Regions from separate parts of the Streptomyces sp. NPDC056169 genome, predicted to be linked through region 1. Evidence: predicted binding sites of a transcription regulator. Region 1 holds the regulator's gene; the other holds the start of a gene.
The links. The regulator HspR, encoded in region 1, represses chaperone genes until heat shock. The targets are predictions, from matches to a motif close to TTGAGNNNNNNNNNCTCAA.
Positions count from the first base shown of each region.

Region 2: lon (endopeptidase La) is a predicted target of HspR. The motif match lies at 4,876-4,894, and genes of this name have one in related genera.

Region 1 covers NZ_JBHJUO010000015.1:234,250-243,720, forward strand. The annotation lists gene ACFC0G_RS25930 (YbjN domain-containing protein) at 67-600, opposite strand; gene clpB (ATP-dependent chaperone ClpB) at 719-3,310, opposite strand; gene ACFC0G_RS25940 (pyridoxamine 5'-phosphate oxidase family protein) at 3,436-3,840, shown strand; gene ACFC0G_RS25945 (hypothetical protein) at 3,977-4,294, opposite strand; gene ACFC0G_RS25950 (hypothetical protein) at 4,303-4,500, opposite strand; gene ACFC0G_RS25955 (helix-turn-helix transcriptional regulator) at 4,637-5,617, shown strand; gene ACFC0G_RS25960 (hypothetical protein) at 5,623-6,090, shown strand; gene ACFC0G_RS25965 (heat shock protein transcriptional repressor HspR) at 6,158-6,601, opposite strand; gene dnaJ (molecular chaperone DnaJ) at 6,606-7,790, opposite strand; gene grpE (nucleotide exchange factor GrpE) at 7,821-8,477, opposite strand; gene dnaK (molecular chaperone DnaK) at 8,474-9,471, opposite strand, start outside.
Region 2 covers NZ_JBHJUO010000005.1:275,468-284,938, reverse strand. The annotation lists gene ACFC0G_RS10250 (hypothetical protein) at 1-1,109, opposite strand, end outside; gene ACFC0G_RS10245 (ABC transporter ATP-binding protein) at 1,106-1,915, opposite strand; gene ACFC0G_RS10240 (zf-HC2 domain-containing protein) at 1,912-2,796, opposite strand; gene ACFC0G_RS10235 (RNA polymerase sigma factor) at 2,793-3,410, opposite strand; gene ACFC0G_RS10230 (hypothetical protein) at 3,467-4,102, opposite strand; gene ACFC0G_RS10225 (GNAT family N-acetyltransferase) at 4,147-4,785, opposite strand; gene lon (endopeptidase La) at 4,917-7,328, shown strand; gene ACFC0G_RS10215 (DUF4240 domain-containing protein) at 7,430-8,023, shown strand; gene ACFC0G_RS10210 (lytic polysaccharide monooxygenase) at 8,020-8,904, opposite strand; gene ACFC0G_RS10205 (lysozyme) at 9,127-9,471, opposite strand, start outside.

The DNA of each region.
Region 1 (9,471 bases):
GTGGCCACGAGGGTCACGGGGTCCGGCCGGGCTTCTTCGTGCTGCGGACAGCGGTCGCGGGGAGGCTCAGGCCTCCTCGTCGTCCGCCTTCTGCTCGGGGGTCTCCAGACCGAACTGCTCGACGACCCACTTGTCGAACTCGATGGAGGCGCGGACCCAGCTGACCGTGGAGGACACGAAGTGCTCCAGGGCGACGCCGGTGCCGATCAGCATCTGGGCCTCACCGATGAGACGGAGGGTGGCGGAGCCGTCCTCCTCCTCGTGCAGGTGCGTGTAGACCTTGGGCCACAGGGTGCGGCGGTTCCAGTCGTCGATCGCGTCGAGGACCCTCGCGCGGTCGTCGGCCGAGTGCGGGCGGTCGTAGAACGTCCGCACCGAGAAGACCTGCTGCTCGTCCTCGCCGCGGAACATGAAGTACGTGCGGAATTCCTCCCACGGCGCCGCGAGGTCACCCTCGTCGTCGATGACGTACTTCAGCTCCATCTGCTCGAGGAGCTGCTTGACGAGGTCCTGGTCGGGGACGACGGGGCCCGCCGGTCCTGCGGCCTGAGGCTGGGGCTGGCCCCCGAAATTCGGAATCGAGGACGGGTCGATGCTCACCGTGAATTTCCCTTCGTACGGATGCTCGCCATCCTCCCCCATGTCGGGCGGTTCATGGGAGCCCCACCAGCCGCGATCCGCTGCGGGCTGACAAGAACCTCGCCCTTCGCCCCTCTCGTCACCGGGCCGGGCCGACGATCAGACCGTCCTCGAAGCAGTCCACGCGGACCGTGTCGCCGTCGACGACCTCGCCCGCGAGGATCTCCTTCGCGAGCCGGTCGCCGATCGCCGTCTGGATCAGACGGCGCAGCGGCCGGGCTCCGTACGCGGGGTCGTTGCCCTCCTCGGCGAGCCACTCCAGGGCCTCCGGGGTGACCTCCAGGGTGAGCCGCCGGTCGGCGAGCCGCTTCGCGAGCCGGTCGATCTGGAGCCGTGCGATCCGGCCCAGCTCGGCCCGGTCCAGCGCCGAGAAGACGACGAGGTCGTCGAGGCGGTTGAGGAACTCGGGCTTGAAGCTGGCCCTGACGACGTCCAGGACCTGCTGCTTCTTCACGTCCGCCGAGGTCAGCGGGTCGACGAGGTACTGGCTGCCCAGGTTCGACGTGAGGATCAGGATGGTGTTGCGGAAGTCGACGGTCCGGCCCTGGCCGTCGGTGAGGCGGCCGTCGTCGAGGACCTGGAGCAGGACGTCGAAGACCTCCGGGTGCGCCTTCTCGACCTCGTCGAGCAGGACCACGCTGTACGGGCGGCGGCGGACCGCCTCCGTGAGCTGGCCGCCCTCCTCGTAGCCGACGTAGCCGGGGGGCGCGCCGACGAGCCGGGCGACGGAGTGCTTCTCGCCGTACTCCGACATGTCGATGCGGATCATGGCCCGCTCGTCGTCGAAGAGGAAGTCGGCGAGGGCCTTCGCCAGCTCGGTCTTGCCGACGCCCGTGGGGCCGAGGAAGAGGAACGAGCCCGTGGGGCGGTCGGGGTCGGCGATGCCCGCGCGGGTGCGGCGCACGGCGTCGGAGACGGCCTGCACGGCCTCGGACTGGCCGATGAGCCGCCTGCCGAGCTCGTCCTCCATGCGGAGCAGCTTCTGCGTCTCGCCCTCCAGGAGACGGCCGGCGGGGATGCCGGTCCAGGCGCCGACGACGTCCGCGATGTCGTCCGGGCCGACCTCCTCCTTGACCATGGTGTCCTTGGACGACTCCTGCTGGGCCTCGGCCTCGCTCGCCTCCGCCAGCTCCCGCTCCAGGTTCGGGATCTCCCCGTACAGCAGCTTGGAGGCGGTGTCGAAGTCGCCGTCGCGCTGGGCGCGCTCGGCCCGGCCCCGGGTCTCGTCGAGCCGTTCCTTCAGCTCGCCGACCCGGTTGAGGGACTGCTTCTCCTTCTCCCAGCGGGCGGTGAGACCGCGCAGCTCCTCCTCGCGGTCGGCGAGGTCGCGCCGCAGCTTCTCCAGGCGCTGCTTGCTCGCCGCGTCCGTCTCGTTCTTCAGCGCCAGCTCCTCCATGCGGAGCCGGTCGACCGAGCGCTGGAGCTCGTCGATCTCGACGGGCGAGGAGTCGATCTCCATGCGGAGCCGGGAGGCCGCCTCGTCGACGAGGTCGATGGCCTTGTCGGGGAGGAAGCGCGAGGTGATGTACCGGTCGGAGAGGGTCGCGGCGGCGACCAGCGCGGAGTCGTTGATCTGCACCTTGTGGTGCGCCTCGTACCGGCCCTTGAGGCCGCGGAGGATCGCGATGGTGTCCTCGACCGTCGGCTCGGCGACGAGGACCTGCTGGAAGCGGCGCTCCAGGGCGGGGTCCTTCTCGATGCGCTCGCGGTACTCGTCGAGGGTGGTCGCGCCGACCATCCGCAGCTCGCCGCGGGCCAGCATGGGCTTGAGCATGTTGCCCGCGTCCATGGCGGAGTCGCCGCCGGCGCCCGCGCCGACGACCGTGTGCAGCTCGTCGATGAAGGTGATGATCTGGCCGTCGCTGGCCTTGATCTCGGAGAGGACGGTCTTCAGCCGCTCCTCGAACTCGCCGCGGTACTTGGCTCCGGCGACCATCGCGCCGAGGTCGAGCGAGACGAGCCGCTTGTTCTTCAGCGACTCGGGTACGTCGCCCTTCACGATCCGCTGGGCGAGGCCCTCGACGACGGCGGTCTTGCCGACGCCGGGCTCACCGATGAGGACCGGATTGTTCTTGGTGCGGCGGGACAGCACCTGCACCACGCGCCGGATCTCGTGGTCCCGGCCGATGACCGGGTCCAGCTTGCCCTCGCGCGCGGCGGCCGTGAAGTCCGTGCCGAACTTCTCCAGCGCCTTGTACTGCCCTTCCGGGTCGGGTGTGGTCACCCGGCGTCCTCCCCTGCTCTTCTCGAAGGCGTCCAGCAGCTTCGCTGCGCTCGCGCCCTGCCGGTCGAGGATCTCACCGGCCTGGCCGCCCTTGGCGGCGATCCCGATGAGCAGGTGTTCGGTGGAGAGGAAGTCGTCGCCGAGCTCCTTGGCCTGCCGGTCGGCGTCGGCGATGACCGCGAGGAACTCGCGGTTGGGCTGCGGGGGCGCGACCGTGGACCCCGTGATGCTCGGCTGGGCGGCGATCAGCCGCTCCGCGCCGGAGCGCACGACCGCCTGGTCGGCCTCGACGGCGGCGAGCAGGTCGGTGATGTTCTCGTTGTCCTGACCCGCCAGCAGGGCCAGGAGCAAGTGCGCCGGGATGAGATCCGGGTTCCCCGCGGACACGGCGCGGCTCGTGGCCGCGTTGATCGCGTCCCGGCTCCGGTTGGTCAGTTCGACGTCCACGTGCGGTGCTCCTCCTTGGTGTACGTACGGCTATGCGTCTCCTATGACTCATCCAGCGTACACAAAGTTGAGTCCAATCCACTCAAGCTTTCGGAGGGAGTTCTCCCCCGGGTAGTTTCCGGGGCATGGCCACAGACCCGAGGAACCCTTCCGACTCGTACCTCAGCTTCTGGCGCGAGTACCACATGTGCACCCTGACGACCCCGCGCGCGGACGGCACCCCGCACGTGGTGGCGGTCGGCGTCACGTACGACCCCGAGGGCGGCTACGCCCGGGTGATCACCAACAAGAACAGCCGGAAGGTCGCCAACGTGCTGGCGGCGGGCGCGGACGGCGCGCGCGTGGCGGTCTGCCAGGTCGACAAGGGGCGCTGGGCCACCCTGGAGGGCATCGCCCGCGTCCGTACGGAGACCGAGGTCGTCGCGGACGCCGTCGGCCGGTACGCCGAGCGGTACGGCCGCACGCCGGCCCCGAACCCGGACCGGGTCGTCATCGAGATCGCCCTCACACGGGCGATGGGCCGCGCCTGAGAAGGGGCCGCGCCCGGAAGGGGCCGCGCCCGAGAGTGTGCGGGCGCAGCACAGCGGCGCCATCGCGTTTCAGGTCCGCGATGGCGCCGCTGTGTGGGGGAAGTGCCTGAGCGATCTACAACGACGGGGGAATCGCTCAAGCACTGCGGGGGGTGGCGGTGATGGTCTCGGGTTCGATCAGCTGGTGGTCCCGCTGGTCGAGGTTGACGAAGATCATGCCGTACCGAATGGCACAGCGGATGGGCTGCGGGGCACCGCGGGGACGGCGGAGACAGCGGTAAGCACGGACGTCCTCGTCCTGCTCGCGTGCCACGACGATCGGTTCTCCGAAGAGGGTGACCTTCAGCGCGTCGCCACGGTGGGGGATGGCCGTGGCGAGATCGACGAAGTGCCAGCCGGACCGATAGGCCGAAGCCATCTCCCGGCGGAACCTGGGGTCATCGGGTACGTTCATGCGTCCGTCTAATTCCAGCCGGGGTCCTGCGCGGGGGCCACGCTCCAGCCCGGGTCGCCGACCAGGTGCCAGCCCGGGTCCAGCGGAGCGGCCTGTACCTCGGCCGGCGCCGTGTGCCAGCCGGGGTCCTGGGTCACTCCCACGGCGCCCACTGCGGCCGCCGCGATGAAGGCGACACCGGCCACCGTGCGTATGAGCTTCTTCATCATCACCGAGCAACCTCACTTGAAGGCAACGTCTCTTTACCAACCCCCGCGAGTAAGACGATGGCTTACTCTCTGCACCTGCACCACCAAACCCAGGCATCATGTTCCTGAGATGCAGGAGCCTGGGGGTGTACATATGCGGAAAGAAGCGGACGAAACAGGTCACCCGCATTCGTATGCCGAACTCTGCAAAGCCGGCTCCGAGCTGTACGCGGCCGCCCTGCGGACCGGACGAATAGCCCGGTCAGAGACCTTGGAGGCCCCCTGCCTCCTCGATCTCTCGCTCCTCCACCCCGACCCGGACGACGCCCAGTGGCTGCGCCCGGTTCCCCCCTCGGCCGCCCTCGCCCAGCTCCTCCAGCCGATCGAACGGGAAATACTCGACCGCCGCCGGCGCACCGTCGCCCTCTCGGACGCTTTCGAGCCGTTCATGGCCATCAGCGCCCACGACACCCCCACCACGCACGCCATCACCGTCCTCGAGGGCATCGACCGCATCAACTCGACCCTCGACCGCGTCGTCGCCAACTGCCGCCACGAACTGCTCACCGTCCAGCCCGGCGGCGGACGCCCCGCACAGGCCCTCAGCGAAGCCCTCGACCGCGTCTCGCCGCTCCTCGGCCGCGGCATCAGCATGCGCACCCTCTACCAGCACACGGCCCGCCACACCGAGCTCACCCTGACCTACCTGGAGCACGTCGGCCCCGAGGTCCAGGTGCGCACGCTGGAAGAGATCATCGACCGGCTGATCATCGTCGACCGCGAGGTCGCCTTCGTCCCGGCCCGCAGCGACCGCCAGGTCGCCCTGGAACTGCGCCACCCCGGCCTGGTCGCCTACCTCGGCGGCGTCTTCGACCAGTTCTGGCAGCTCGCGGTGCCGATCCGCGAGGAGATCCCGTACGACATCAAGACCGACGGCATCGGCGGCGTCCAGCGCTCCATCGCCAAGCTCCTCGTCGAGGGCCACGTCGACGAGGCCATCGCCCGCCGCCTCGGCATGAACGTCCGGACCTGCCGCGCCCACATCGCCAAACTCGCCGCCGCCCTCGGCAGCGGCAGCCGCGCCCAGCTCGGCTATCTCATCGCCCAGTCCGGCATCCTCGAACGGGACAACTGACCAGCGTGTACGTACAGATCGACCTCGACGGACCCGCGGGCACGCTCCGCGTCTCCGGCCACGGGCTGCCGACCGTGGAGCTCGTCCGGGCCCCGGGGACCGACCCCGACCCCCACATCCCCATCGGGACCCGCAAGCCCGCCCTGCTCACGCTCACCGTGGACGGCGAACCGGCCGCCATCCGGCCCGCGCGCGGGCGGCTCCTGCGGTCCTCCTACCGGGTCGACGTACGGACCGACGGGGTCCGCTACCGGCTCGTGCCCTGCGGGTACGACGACAGCCGGCTCACCCGCGACGGACGCCGCGTCGGCACCCTCCTCTGCTCGGGCGACGGCAGGGTCGTCGACACGTGGGAGGACGACCCCACCCCGCGCGACCGGGCCCTCGGCACGGCCCTCGCCGCCGCGTTCGGCACGGGCGCCTCGCCGTGGTGGGAGACCGTCGGCGACATCGTGGGCGAGCTGATCCCCTGACGTACCGGCATACGACGAGGCCCCCTCCACCGTCGTGGAGGGGGCCCCGTCGTACGGGCTGTGAGAGCTATTCCCCGCGCTTCGGACGCCAGACCACCAGCGCGCTCGCCTGCTGCACGTCCTGGTACGGCACCAGGTCGCGCCGGTACGAGGCGTGCACCTGGGCCTCGCGCTGCCGCATCGCCGCCGCCGCGCCGTCGACCGCGGCCGACAGCTCGGCGATCCGGCTCTGCAGCGCCGCGACCTGGTTCTCCAGTTCGATGATCCGCTTGATGCCCGCGAGGTTGATGCCCTCGTCCTGCGACAGCTGCTGCACCTGACGGAGCAGCTCGATGTCACGGGCCGAGTAGCGCCGGCCGCGGCCCGCCGTACGGTCCGGGGAGACCAGACCGAGACGGTCGTACTGCCGCAGGGTCTGCGGGTGCAGACCGGAGAGCTGGGCCGCCACCGAGATGACGTACACCGGCGACTCGTCGGTCAGTTCGTACGGATTGCGTCGGCGCCCGTCCACGGGGTCACGCTCCCTTCGCGGCCTGGAACAGCTCCGCCCGGGGGTCCTCGGAGGCGGTCGCCTCGCGGAAGGTCTCCAGGGCCTCACGTGCCTTGTCGTCCAGCTCCTTGGGCACCGCGACCTCCACCGTGACGAGCAGGTCGCCGCGGGTGCCGTCCTTGCGGACCGCGCCCTTGCCACGGGCGCGCATGGTCCGGCCGTTCGGCGTGCCGGCGGGCAGCTTGAGCGTGACCGCGGGGCCGCCGAGGGTCGGCACCTTGATCTCGCCGCCGAGCGCCGCCTCCGTGAAGGAGACCGGCACCGTGACGGTGAGGTTGTCGTCCTTGCGGCCGAAGACCGCGTGGTCGTCGACGTGCACGACGACGTACAGGTCGCCGTTCTGCCCGCCGCGCTCGCCCGGCGCGCCCTTGCCCCGCAGCCGGATCCGCTGCCCGTCGGAGACACCCGACGGGATGCGGACCTGCATGGTGCGGGAGGACTTGGCCCGCCCGCTGCCCTTGCAGACGTCGCAGGGGTTCTCGGCGATGAGGCCGCGACCCTTGCAGTCGACGCACGGGTCGGTGAGGGAGAACCCGCCGCCGCTGCCGCGCGAGACCTGTCCGGTGCCGACGCAGGTCGGGCACACGCGGGGCGTGCCGTTCTTGTCGCCGGTGCCCGAGCACGCCGTGCACGGCTGCTGGCTGGACATCCGCAGCGGTACGGTCGCGCCCTCGACGGCCTCGATGAAGCTGAGCGTCACCTCGGACTCGATGTCCTGGCCGCGGCGCGGCTGGGTACGCGTACCCGTGCCCGCCCCGCGGTTGAACAGGCCGCCGAAGACATCCCCGATGCCGCCACCGCCGCCGAAGCCACCGGCTCCGCCGGGGCCGCCCTGGGCGCCTCCGAAGAGGTCGCCCAGGTCGAAGTTGAACGAGCCGCCGCCGCCCGGGCCGCCGGCCCGGAAGCCGCCGTTCCCGAAGAGGGCGCGCGCCTCGTCGTACTCCTTGCGCTTCTTGGGGTCGCCGAGGATGTCGTTGGCCTCGGAGATCTCCTTGAAGCGCTCCTCGGCCTTGGTGTCGCCCTTGTTGGCGTCCGGGTGGTTCTCGCGGGCGAGCTTCCGGTACGCCTTCTTGATCTCGGCCTCGGTGGCGTCCTTGGGGACGCCGAGAACCTTGTAGTAGTCCTTCTCGACGAAGTCCTTCGTGCTCATCGACGTCCCTCCTTCCGGACGATCATTGCGTCACCCCTCTTCGGGGGCACCGCTCTCCTCGTCGGCCTTCTCTTCCTTGGTGCCGGGCGTGGCGCCCGGCTGGGGCTCGGCCACCGCGACCCGGGCGGGCCTGATGGTCCGCTCGCCGATCCGGTACCCAGGCTGCAGGATCGCCACGCACGTCGTCTCGGTGACGTCCGGCGCGTACGAGTGCATCAGGGCCTCGTGGATCGTCGGGTCGAAGGGCTCGCCCTCCTTGCCGAACTGCTGCAGACCCATCTTGGCGACGACGGTCTCCAGCGATTCGGCCACCGACTTGAACCCGCCCAGGAGCTCGCCGTGGTCCCGGGCCCTGCCGACGTCGTCGAGGACGGGCAGGAGCTCGGACAGGAGCGTCGCAACGGCGATCTCCTTGACCGTGACCCGGTCCCGCTCCACGCGGCGGCGGTAGTTCTGGTATTCGGCCTGGAGCCGCTGGAGGTCCGCGGTGCGCTCGTCGAGCGCGGAACGGACCTGGTCCAGCTGGGCGGTGAGGCCCGCGGTACCGGCCGACTTCTGGCTGCTTGCGTCCCCGGCCGGGGCCGCCTTCTCCTCCGTGGAGGAGTCGGCGGCCTCGGCGGCGTCGTCAGGGGTGGCGCCGGAGGGGACGTCGGACTTCTCCTCGAAGCCCGGGGTCTCCTCGGTCACGCCTGACCGCCCTTCTTGGGCTCGTCGTCGATGATCTCGGCGTCGACGACGTCGTCGTCGGCCTGCGCCTGGCCGGCACCGGCGTCGCCCGCGGCCTGCGCGCCCTGCGCGTCGGCGTAGAGGGCCTGGCCGAGCTTCTGCGAGACGGCAGCGACCTTCTCGGTGGCGGTGCGGATCTCGGCGGTGTCCTCGCCCTTGAGCTTCTCCTTCAGCTCGACGAGCGCGGCCTCGACCTCGGCCTTGACGTCACCGGGGACCTTGTCCTCGTTGTCCTTGAGGAACTTCTCCGTCTGGTAGACGAGCTGCTCGCCCTGGTTGCGGGACTCGGCGGCCTCGCGGCGACGGTGGTCCTCGTCCGCGTACTGCTCGGCCTCCTGGCGCATGCGGTCGACCTCGTCCTTGGCGAGCGAGGAGCCGCCGGTGACGGTCATCTTCTGCTCCTTGCCCGTGCCGAGGTCCTTCGCGGTCACGTGCATGATGCCGTTGGCGTCGATGTCGAAGGCGACCTCGATCTGCGGGACGCCACGCGGCGCCGGCGGCAGACCGGTCAGCTCGAACATGCCGAGCTTCTTGTTGTACGCCGCGATCTCGCGCTCGCCCTGGTAGACCTGGATCTGCACGGACGGCTGGTTGTCCTCGGCCGTCGTGAAGATCTCGGACCGCTTGGTCGGGATCGTGGTGTTGCGCTCGATGAGCTTGGTCATGATCCCTCCCTTGGTCTCGATGCCGAGGGACAGCGGGGTCACGTCGAGGAGCAGGACGTCCTTGACCTCACCCTTGAGGACACCGGCCTGGAGCGCGGCGCCGATGGCGACGACCTCGTCCGGGTTGACGCCCTTGTTGGCGTCCTGACCGCCGGTCAGCTCCTTGACGAGCTCGGCGACGGCCGGCATACGGGTCGAACCACCGACGAGAACGACGTGGTCGATCTCGCGGAGCTCGATGCCCGCGTCCTTGATGACGTTGTGGAACGGCACCTTGCAGCGGTCGAGCA
Region 2 (9,471 bases), on a different contig from region 1:
CCGGGGCGGCAGGTGTCCGAGAACAGCCAGGACACGGCCGAGTTGAGGTACAGCGCCGGTCGCGCGAGCCGGTCGCGCACCGCGTCCTGCCGGGCGTCCGGCAGCGCGACGTCCCCGGGGCCGGCGGGTCCGCCCGGGCCGCTCACCCAGCGGACCGGGGCGCCGGGCACCCCCTTGAGGCGCGCGTTCAGCGGGGCGAGCGCTGCCGAGACGTCGGGCAGCAGGTCCTCGTCCACCGCCGTCAGGCACACCTGCGGCGTGCCGGTGTCGCAGACCTGCCGGGACAGGGCCGGGTCAGGGCGCCACGGACCCTCGTCCGGCGGCAGGCGCAGGATCAGGGTCGCGGCGCCGATCGCGACCGCCAGCGGGACCAGGGCGAGCGGCCGGAGGCGCGCCGAGCGCAGCCCGTACGCGAGGACCGCGGCGAGTGCGAGACCCGCCGCCCAAGCCATCGCCGCCGGGCCGTACCACCACACCGGCCGGTCCCAGAAGAACTGGTGCTCGCCGGCCGGTCCGAGCCAGCGCGAGGGGCCCTGCCGGTACGCGGCGAGGCCCAGCACGACGTACCCGACGATCCCCAGGAGCGGGGCCGCCAGCCGCCACCGGACCGTTCGCCCGGCGAGATGGCCGAGCGCGCCGAGGGCGGCGACGGCCATCGCGTCGGCGGCGAGGAGTTCGAGGAAGGGGCGCCCGGCAGAGACGTACGGCCAGGTGGCGAGGGCACAGACGGCGTCGGCGAACAGCACGCCGGCGGCGGGCCAGAGCGCGGACGGGGCCACCGCGACCAGGAGGCGGCGCAGCGGGGAGCGCGGGACGGACTCCCACAGGTCGTTCGTCCCGCGCCGCCGGTCCCGGCCGCCCTGCCAGCAGCCCGCCGCGAGCGCGAGGGGCCCGCCGAGCAGACCGGCGGCGACGTGCAGCAGGTTCGTCACGTCGGCCCAACGGCCCTGCCACTCGGGCGCCTTGCCGTACATCGTCACCAGGACGGTGACGGCGACGGCGGCGCCGGTCCACGGCCCGAGGCCGCGGCGCAGCTCGGTGCGGAGGGGGGAGGGCGGGCGCGCGGGCGTCCGTTCCTCCGTGCCGGGCGGGGTGAGGGTCGCGGTCACCGCAGCGCCTCCTTCGTACGCACCGCGCCGGCTCCGGCGCTCGCGCGGTGGGCGCGCAGGGCGGCCGTGTAGCCGCGCTCGATCGCCTGCGTCGCCGAGTCGCCGGGTACGTCCGACTCGCCGCCGAGCGCGGCCAGTTCTGCGGTCGTCCCGCGAAACGCGAGCCGCCCCGACTCGATCAGGGTGACCTCCGTGCAGGCCGCGGCCACGTCCTCCACCAGATGCGTGGAGACCACCACCGTCGCTTCCGTGCCGAGCTCCCGCAGCAGCTCGCGGAAGTCGACCCGCTGCTCCGGGTCGAGGCCCGCCGTCGGCTCGTCGAGCAGCAGCAACTCCGGTTCGTTCACGATCGCCTGCGCGATGCCCGCCCGCCGGACCATGCCGCCCGACAGCGTCTTCATCCGCGCGTCGATCCGGCCGCCGAGCCCGACGCGCTCGACGGCCCGCTCCACGGCCGCCCCGGCCCGGTCCGCCGGCACCTCCTTCAGCCAGGCCACGTACGCGACGAACTCCCGGACCGTGAAGGCCGGGTAGAAGCCGAACTCCTGCGGCAGATAGCCGAGCCGGCGCCGGATCGCGGTGCGTTCACGGTGGCCCGCGACGTCCCCGCCGAGCAGCTCCACCCGCCCGGCGGCGGGCGCGGCGACCGTCGCGAGGACCCGGATGAGCGAGGTCTTCCCGGCGCCGTTGGGGCCGAGCAGGCCGTGGACGCCGGGGGAGAGGGACAGGTCGAGCGCGTCGAGGGCGACGGTGCGGCGGTGCCGGACGGTCAGTCCGGTCACCGCGACCGTGGCGGGCTGGTTCACCGGGTCTCCAGGTGGTCGAAGGAACGGCGCCGCAGCGCGAGGAGGGCCCCGCAGGCGAGTGCCGCCGCGGCCCAACTCCCTTGCGCTGCCGGGCCGGAGAAGTAGCGGGCGAGCGCGGCGGCACCGTCCGTGCCGGCCGCCGACGGCCCGAGGAGCGGGCCCGTCACGGCGAGCAGCCACCCGCAGGCGAGGGTCGCGGCCGCCGCCCGGCAGCCGACGAACGAGCCGAGCGCGAGGGCGGCCAGGGCCAGCGCGAGCCCCGGCAGCAGCCAGGCGGCCGCCCCCGGGAAGCCGGCCACCGGCGGCAGCAGCGCCCCGCCCGCCGTCAGCAGCGGCACGCAGACCGCGAGCACGGCGGCGGTACGGGTGAGGAGCAGCCGCAGCCCGCCGGAGGGGGTGGCGGCGGTGATCTCGTACAGGGGGTCGGCGTGGCGTCCGTACGAGACGGCGACCCCGCCCAGCGGGAGGACCGGGGAGAGCGCGAGCAGCCAGCTCCGCGCGCCCTGGAACCCGGCGCCGTAGGCCAGGGCGAAGGCCCCGCCCAGGACGAGCGCCACGGCCACGACCCAGGAACCGCGCAGGGCGGGCCCGGCGGCCCACCAGAGCCGCGCCCACCGCCCGAGGGGGCTCCCGGCGGCGACGGCGACGGCCGGAACGGGCCGGTGTCCCACGGACGTCAGGAGCTCCGCCCGTACGGCGGCCAGCGCCGGGCCCGCGGCTCCGGCGCGTACGGCGGCCGAGACGCGGCCCGCGCAGGGGGAGCAGGACTCGACGTGCTTCTCCAGGGACCAGGCGTCCGTCTCGGGGGCGGCGCCCTCCGCGTACCGGAGGGCCAGCGCGTCGGTGACGTGCCAGCCGGTGGCGTGCAGGGGGGACGTCATGCGGTGCCTCCCAAGGGGTACGGGCCGCCGCCGGCGCCGAGGGCGGCGCGCAGCTCGCGGCGGGCGCGCAGGGCGCGGGTCTTGACGGTGCCCTCGGGTATGCCGAGCAGCCGGGCGGTCTCGCGGGTCGTAAGACCGTCGACGACGGTCGCCCGCAGGACCTCGGCGAGCTCGGGCGAGATCCGGTCGAGGGCGGCGCCCACCTCGCCGTACTCCAGGCCCGCGAGGACCCGCTCCTCGGCGGAGGGCGCGGGCGCGGCGGGTTCCGGCGGCGCGGCCGCGGCCCGTTCGGTGCGTTCGGCGCGGGCCCGGGCGCGCTGGGCGTCGACGAGCCGCCGGGCGGCGATCACCCAGAGCCAGCCGCCGGCCTCGCCCCGGCCGCGGTGGCCGCCGGCCGAGCGCCAGACCGTGACGAAGGTGTCCTGGAGGACCTCCCGCACGGTCTCCTCGTCGGAACAGCGGCGGGCGAGCCGGGCGTGCAGCCAGCCCGCGTGCCGGTCGTAGAGGACGGCGAGCGCCTCGGTGTCCCCCCGGGCGACCGCGCGCAGCAGCGCCGCGTCGTCGTCCTCGTCTCCCCCTGCGGGGCCTCCCCCTGAGGGGCGCAACAGTCTCACGCCCTCTCTATCGCGCACGGACCCCTGTTCGGTTCACGGCGGGGGCCGTCCCCCGCTCAGGGGCTCGTCGGCGGGCCGCCCTCCGGGAGGGCGGCGAAGACGCGCTGGAGGGCCGGCGGGCGTTCGCCGTCGCCCGCGACGACGAGACGGCCGCGGTACGTGAGGGAGTACTGGAACCCGTCGGCGACCGGGCTGCCGGTGGGCCGGCTCGGGACCCGCGCGTACGCCGGGTCCTCCAGGGCGGCCCGCAGCTCGGCGACCTCGGCGGGCGTCTGCTGCCCGGTCCGGGGCGGCTTATGGCCGGAGCGGCTGGTCCAGCTGCCGTCGTCGTGGACGACGAGCTGATTGCGGACCCCGGCGAAGCCACCGCTGACGACGACCTCGACGAGGACCTCGGCGGGCCGTGGCTCGTCGCGAGGTGCGGTCGGCGTCGGGGTCGGGGTCGGAGCGGCTGTGCGGGTCGGCTCAGGCGTACCGCTCGGCCCCTGGGACTCCTGCGGCGCCTGGGACTGCTGCGGCTCCTGCGGCTCCGAGGACTGCTGCGGCTCCGGGGGCGCGCTCACCCCCGTCGCGGGCGGGCCGCCCGGTGTGGGCGGCACCCCGGGCCCGCAGGCGCTCGCGCCGCCGGCCAGGACCGCCGCAAGCAGCAGGGCCCCGCACCACTTCCCCCGTACGCCTCGGCCTCGCACCATGGATCGAGCATGCCCCGTACGGGGTCCCCCGCGCAGCCGGACGGTCAGGTTCCCGACCGGATGATCCCGGTGAGGGGCCCGCGGTAGCGCCAGTCGAGGGAGTCGTACAGCGCGAGGCCGTCCGTGGTCGCGGCCAGCACCCCGGTCTCGGCCCCGGCCTGCGCGGCGGCGGCCTCCAGGGTGCGCATGACGTTCGCGCCGAGGCCGCGCCGCCGGTGCGCGGGGTCGGTCTCGATCTGGTCGGCGACGGCGGTGGATCCCGTCGGGGCGATCTGGCCGCGCGCGGCGAGGGTGCCGTCCGGGGCGAGGACGCGGACCCGGATGACCCCGTCCCGGACCTCGGTGGTCCGCGCGTACCCCTCCGGCGGCGCGGGGCGGGCGCCCGGGTCCAGCGGCTTGACCATCATGAAGCCCGGGTCGTCGGGGACCGTCCACTCCGGGGTGATCCAGGGCGCCACCTCCTCAGGGGTGGCCATCACCTTGAGCCAGCTGTACGGCTCGGTGAGCGCCTCGCAGAGCGCGCCGACGGAGGCCGCGTCGGGGGCGGGCAGGACGTGCCGCACGACGTGCCGGGGCAGGCCGACGTCGATCCGGTAGCCCCAGGGCTCGACGACGGCGGGCGGGGTCTCCCGGGAGACGGTCCAGCCGGCCACCCAGGCGGAGGTAATAGCTGATATGTCCATAGGGTCATTACATCGGCAGTCGATGGTCCGGCGGAAGGGTGATCGCTCAGAGCGAACTGCCGCTGGGGAACATTCCTGGGCTCACGTGCATTGAGTCCGTACAGCTCAACTTGACTGCCGAAGGGGAGATCATGGCTTCTGCGTCCACGGCGTCCGCGCCGCTCACTCTGCCTGTGCTGCCGCTCGACGACGAGGTCGTGCTGCCCGGAATGGTGGTGCCGCTGGACCTGTCCGACACCGACGTACGGGCCGCCGTCGAGGCCGCCCAGGCCGCCGCCCGCCCGGAAAGCGGCAAACCGCGGGTGCTGCTCGTGCCCCGCGTCGACGGGACCTACGCCGGCACCGGCGTCCTCGGCACCGTCGAGCAGGTGGGACGCCTGTCCGACGGCGACCCCGGCGCGCTGATCCGCGCCCTCGGCCGCGTCCGCATCGGCGCCGGCACGACCGGACCCGGCGGCGCCCTCTGGGTCGAGGGCAGCGCCGTCGAGGAGACCCTGCCCGACCCGCTGCCCGGCTCCGTGACCGAGCTGGTCAGGGAGTACAAGGCGCTGGCCACCAGCTGGCTCAAGAAGCGCGGCGCCTGGCAGGTCGTCGACCGCGTCCAGCAGATCGACGGCGTCGGCGCCCTCGCCGACAACTCCGGCTACTCGCCCTTCCTCACCGTCGAGCAGAAGGTCGAGCTCCTGGAGACCGCCGACCCGGTCGCCCGCCTCAAGCTCGCCACCGCCCAGCTCCGCGAGCACCTCGCCGAGCAGGACGTCGCCGAGACCATCGCCAAGGACGTCCAGGAGGGCGTCGACAAGCAGCAGCGCGAGTTCCTCCTCCGCCGCCAGCTCGAAGCCGTCCGCAAGGAGCTCCGCGACCTCAACGGCGAGGCCGAGGGCGACGAGTCCGACGACTACCGCGCCCGCGTCGAGGCCGCCGACCTGCCCGAGAAGGTCCGCGAGGCGGCCCTCAAGGAGGTCGAGAAGCTGGAGCGGTCCAGCGACCAGTCCCCGGAGGGCTCCTGGATCCGCACCTGGCTCGACACCGTCCTCGAACTGCCCTGGAACGAGCGCACGGAGGATCAGTACGACATCCCCGGCGCCCAGGCGATCCTCGACGCCGAGCACGCGGGCCTGGAGGACGTGAAGGAGCGCATCACCGAGTACCTCGCCGTGCGCAAGCGCCGCGCCGAACGCGGCCTCGGCGTCGTCGGCGGCCGCCGCGGCGGAGCCGTCCTCGCCCTCGTCGGCCCGCCCGGCGTCGGCAAGACCTCGCTCGGCGAGTCCGTCGCCCACGCGATGGGCCGCAAGTTCGTCCGCGTCGCCCTCGGCGGCGTCCGCGACGAGGCCGAGATCCGCGGCCACCGGCGGACCTACGTCGGCGCCCTGCCCGGCCGGATCGTCCGGGCGATCAAGGAAGCCGGGTCCATGAACCCGGTGGTCCTGCTCGACGAGATCGACAAGGTCGGCTCCGACTTCCGGGGCGACCCGGCGGCAGCCCTCCTCGAAGTCCTGGACCCCGCCCAGAACCACACCTTCCGCGACCACTACCTGGAGGTCGAACTCGACCTCTCCGACGTCGTCTTCCTGGCCACGGCCAACGTGCTCGAAGCCATCCCTGAGGCCCTGCTCGACCGCATGGAGCTGGTCAGGCTCGACGGGTACACCGAGGACGAGAAGGTCGTCATCGCCCGCGACCACCTGCTCCCGCGCCAGCTGGAGCGGGCCGGCCTGGAGCCGGGCGAGGTCGTCCTGGAGGACGCCTCCCTGCGCAGGCTCGCCGGCGAGTACACCCGGGAGGCCGGCGTCCGCACCCTGGAGCGCGCCATCGCCCGGCTGCTCCGGAAGGTCACGGCCCAGCACGAACTGGGCGACCGCGAGCTGCCGTTCACGGTCACGCCGGACGACCTGCGGGACCTGATCGGCCGCCCGCACCACGTGCCCGAGTCCGCGCAGGACCCGGCGGAGCGCCGCACGGCGGTGCCGGGCGTCGCCACCGGACTCGCGGTGACCGGCGCGGGCGGTGACGTCCTCTTCGTGGAGGCGTCCCTCGCCGACCCGGAGACCGGTGCCGCCGGTCTGACCCTCACCGGCCAGCTGGGCGACGTGATGAAGGAGTCCGCGCAGATCGCGCTCTCCTTCCTCCGCTCGCACGGCGCGGAGCTGGAACTGCCCGTCACCGGCCTCAAGGACCGGGGCGTGCACATCCACTTCCCGGCGGGCGCGGTCCCCAAGGACGGGCCGAGCGCGGGCGTCACGATGACGACCGCCCTCGCGTCCCTGCTGAGCGGCCGCCAGGTCCGTACGGACGTGGCCATGACCGGCGAGGTCTCCCTCACCGGCCGGGTCCTCCCGATCGGCGGCGTGAAGCAGAAGCTGCTCGCGGCGCACCGCGCGGGCATCACGACGGTCGTGATCCCCAAGCGGAACGAGGCGGACCTGGACGACGTCCCCGCCGAGATCCTGGAGAAGCTGGAGGTCCACCCGGTGACGGACGTCCGGCAGGTCCTGGAGATCGCCCTCGCCCCGGCGGCGGTGCCGGTGGGCGTGGCCGCGTAACTCCCCGGCGGTGAGCGGGGTGTCCTGATCAGGGACACCCCGCTCCGGCGTCCCCGAATCCCCGTACCCGGATGTCAGTCGAGGCTGTCATGCTCGTACGCATGAACGACGACGCCTTCTGGGCTCTCATCGACGAGTTGAGCCGCCGTCCCGGTGACCGGGACGAGCGGCTGGAGTGGCTGCGGGCGGAGCTGGTGCGGCGCCCGGAGACCGAGAGCGTGGCGTTCCAGGTGCGGCTGGAGAGGGCGTGCGAGAGAGCCGACACCCGCGCGGTGTGGGCGGCGGCGAACCGCGTCGAGGGCGGCGGCTGCACGGACGACGGCTTCCACTACTTCACGCTCTGGCTCGTGGGGCAGGGGCGGAAGGTGTACGACTCGGTCGTCGCCGACCCGGACGCCCTGGCCGACGTGCCCGGGATCCGGGTCCTCGTCGGCCGGCACCGCGACGAGTGGGACGAGGACGAGTGGCCCGAGTGGGAGGAGCTCGACTACGTCGCCCAGGACGCGTACGACGAGCTGACCGGCCAGGAGGACGACGACGGCGAGGAGTTCCTCGACGCCGTCGAGGAGGCGGAGGACGCCGCCGAGGCGGCGGGAGAGTGGGAAGAGGGCGAGGACGTCCGGGGGGCTCGGCCGGAGGGGATGGCACTGCCCCGGCTCACCGCCCTCTTCCCGCTCGGTACCTCCGGCTCCTAGGAGGCGGAGGAGCTCCGGCGGCGGCCCAGGAGCAGGGTGCCTCCCGCGAAGGCGGCGAGGGCGCCCGCGCCCGCGAGGGCCAGGGGGAGCGGCGAGGCGGGGGCTCCGGCGGCCTCTGCGGAGAGCGCCGGGGCGTGCTCGTCGCCGCCGTGGCCGGCGTGGCTGACGGTGGAGAGGTCGGCGCCCGCCGCGATCTTCGCCTCGGTCGGGGCCTGCGCCTTCAGCTGGGTCTGCGCCGCCGCCGCACTGCCGAAGGTGACGTCCGAGCAGCTGTAGAAGGCCTCGGGGCTGTCGTTGCGCTGCCACACCTTGTAGACGATGTGGCGGCCGGTGCGGGCCGGGAGGTTGCCCGTGAAGTTGTAGTAGCCGTCCGTGGCCGTGCGGGTGGTGTTGTAGACGGCGACCGGGGTCGCGTCCAGGTCCGACCACTTCAGGGGCTGCGTCGGGTCGAAGCCCGCCTTGGTGATGTAGACCGTCATCGTGCCCGAGTGGGCGGCGGTCGCCCGGAACTTGAAGTCGAAGGAGCCCGCCTTGACGGCCGTCGCCGGCCAGTCGGTGCGCGCCCAGTCCAGCGCCCGGTACTTGGCGCGGTTCGCCGAGCAGAGCTTGCCGTCCGGGATGAGGGCCTGGTGCTGGCCGTCGGCGTTGGCGATGTTCACCTCGTTCCAGTCGTACAGCGGCTGGGTGCCGGAGTCGGCGACGAGGTCCTTGCACACCTGCGACTTGGGCGTCTCGGGGCCTTCGGCGTAACAGGCCGCCACGCGGCTCACGGGGTTGAAGACGGCGCCGTGGGCACCGGCCGTGGTGGGGGTGAGGCCGACGAGAGCGGCGGCGGACAGGGCGGAGACGGCGACGGCGGAGGTACGGCGGTAGGAGGCCATGCGGGGGCTCTCTCTCGTGCGTGGGGGAGAACGGGACGAGCAACGCGCGCTGGGTACGCAGAAGTTGAATTCCGGGCGACCGCCGTAGAGCGTCGCATTGGTCCATACCAATGGGCAAGGGGGCGGGCGGAAAAAGCCGAAGCGGCCCCCCGGGGTGCCGTGCACCCGGAGAGCCGCCGCGGAAGGGGGAGGGATCAGTCGCGAGGGATCGGCCGTGAGGGGTCAGCCGTTGGCGAGCGCCTGCACGCGCGAGTAGTCCCCGTTGAAGTGGTTGTGGTCGCCCACCGTGGGGCCGGAGGACGTGTACTGCCACATCGTGTAGTAGAGCCAGCCGGCCGGGAGTTCGCCGACCTCGGCGGCGTACCGCGCGATCCACAGCGGGTTGGTGGAGGCGAAGCCCCCGTAGTTGCCGGTGCACTGCTTCCACCAGCTCGTCGCCGTGTAGATGACGGCGTCCCGGCCGGTCCGGTACTTGTACCGGTTCACGAAGTCCTGGATCCAGGCGACCATCCCGGACGCGGTCTTGCCGTAGCAGGTCGCGCCGTACGGGTTCCACTCGATGTCGAG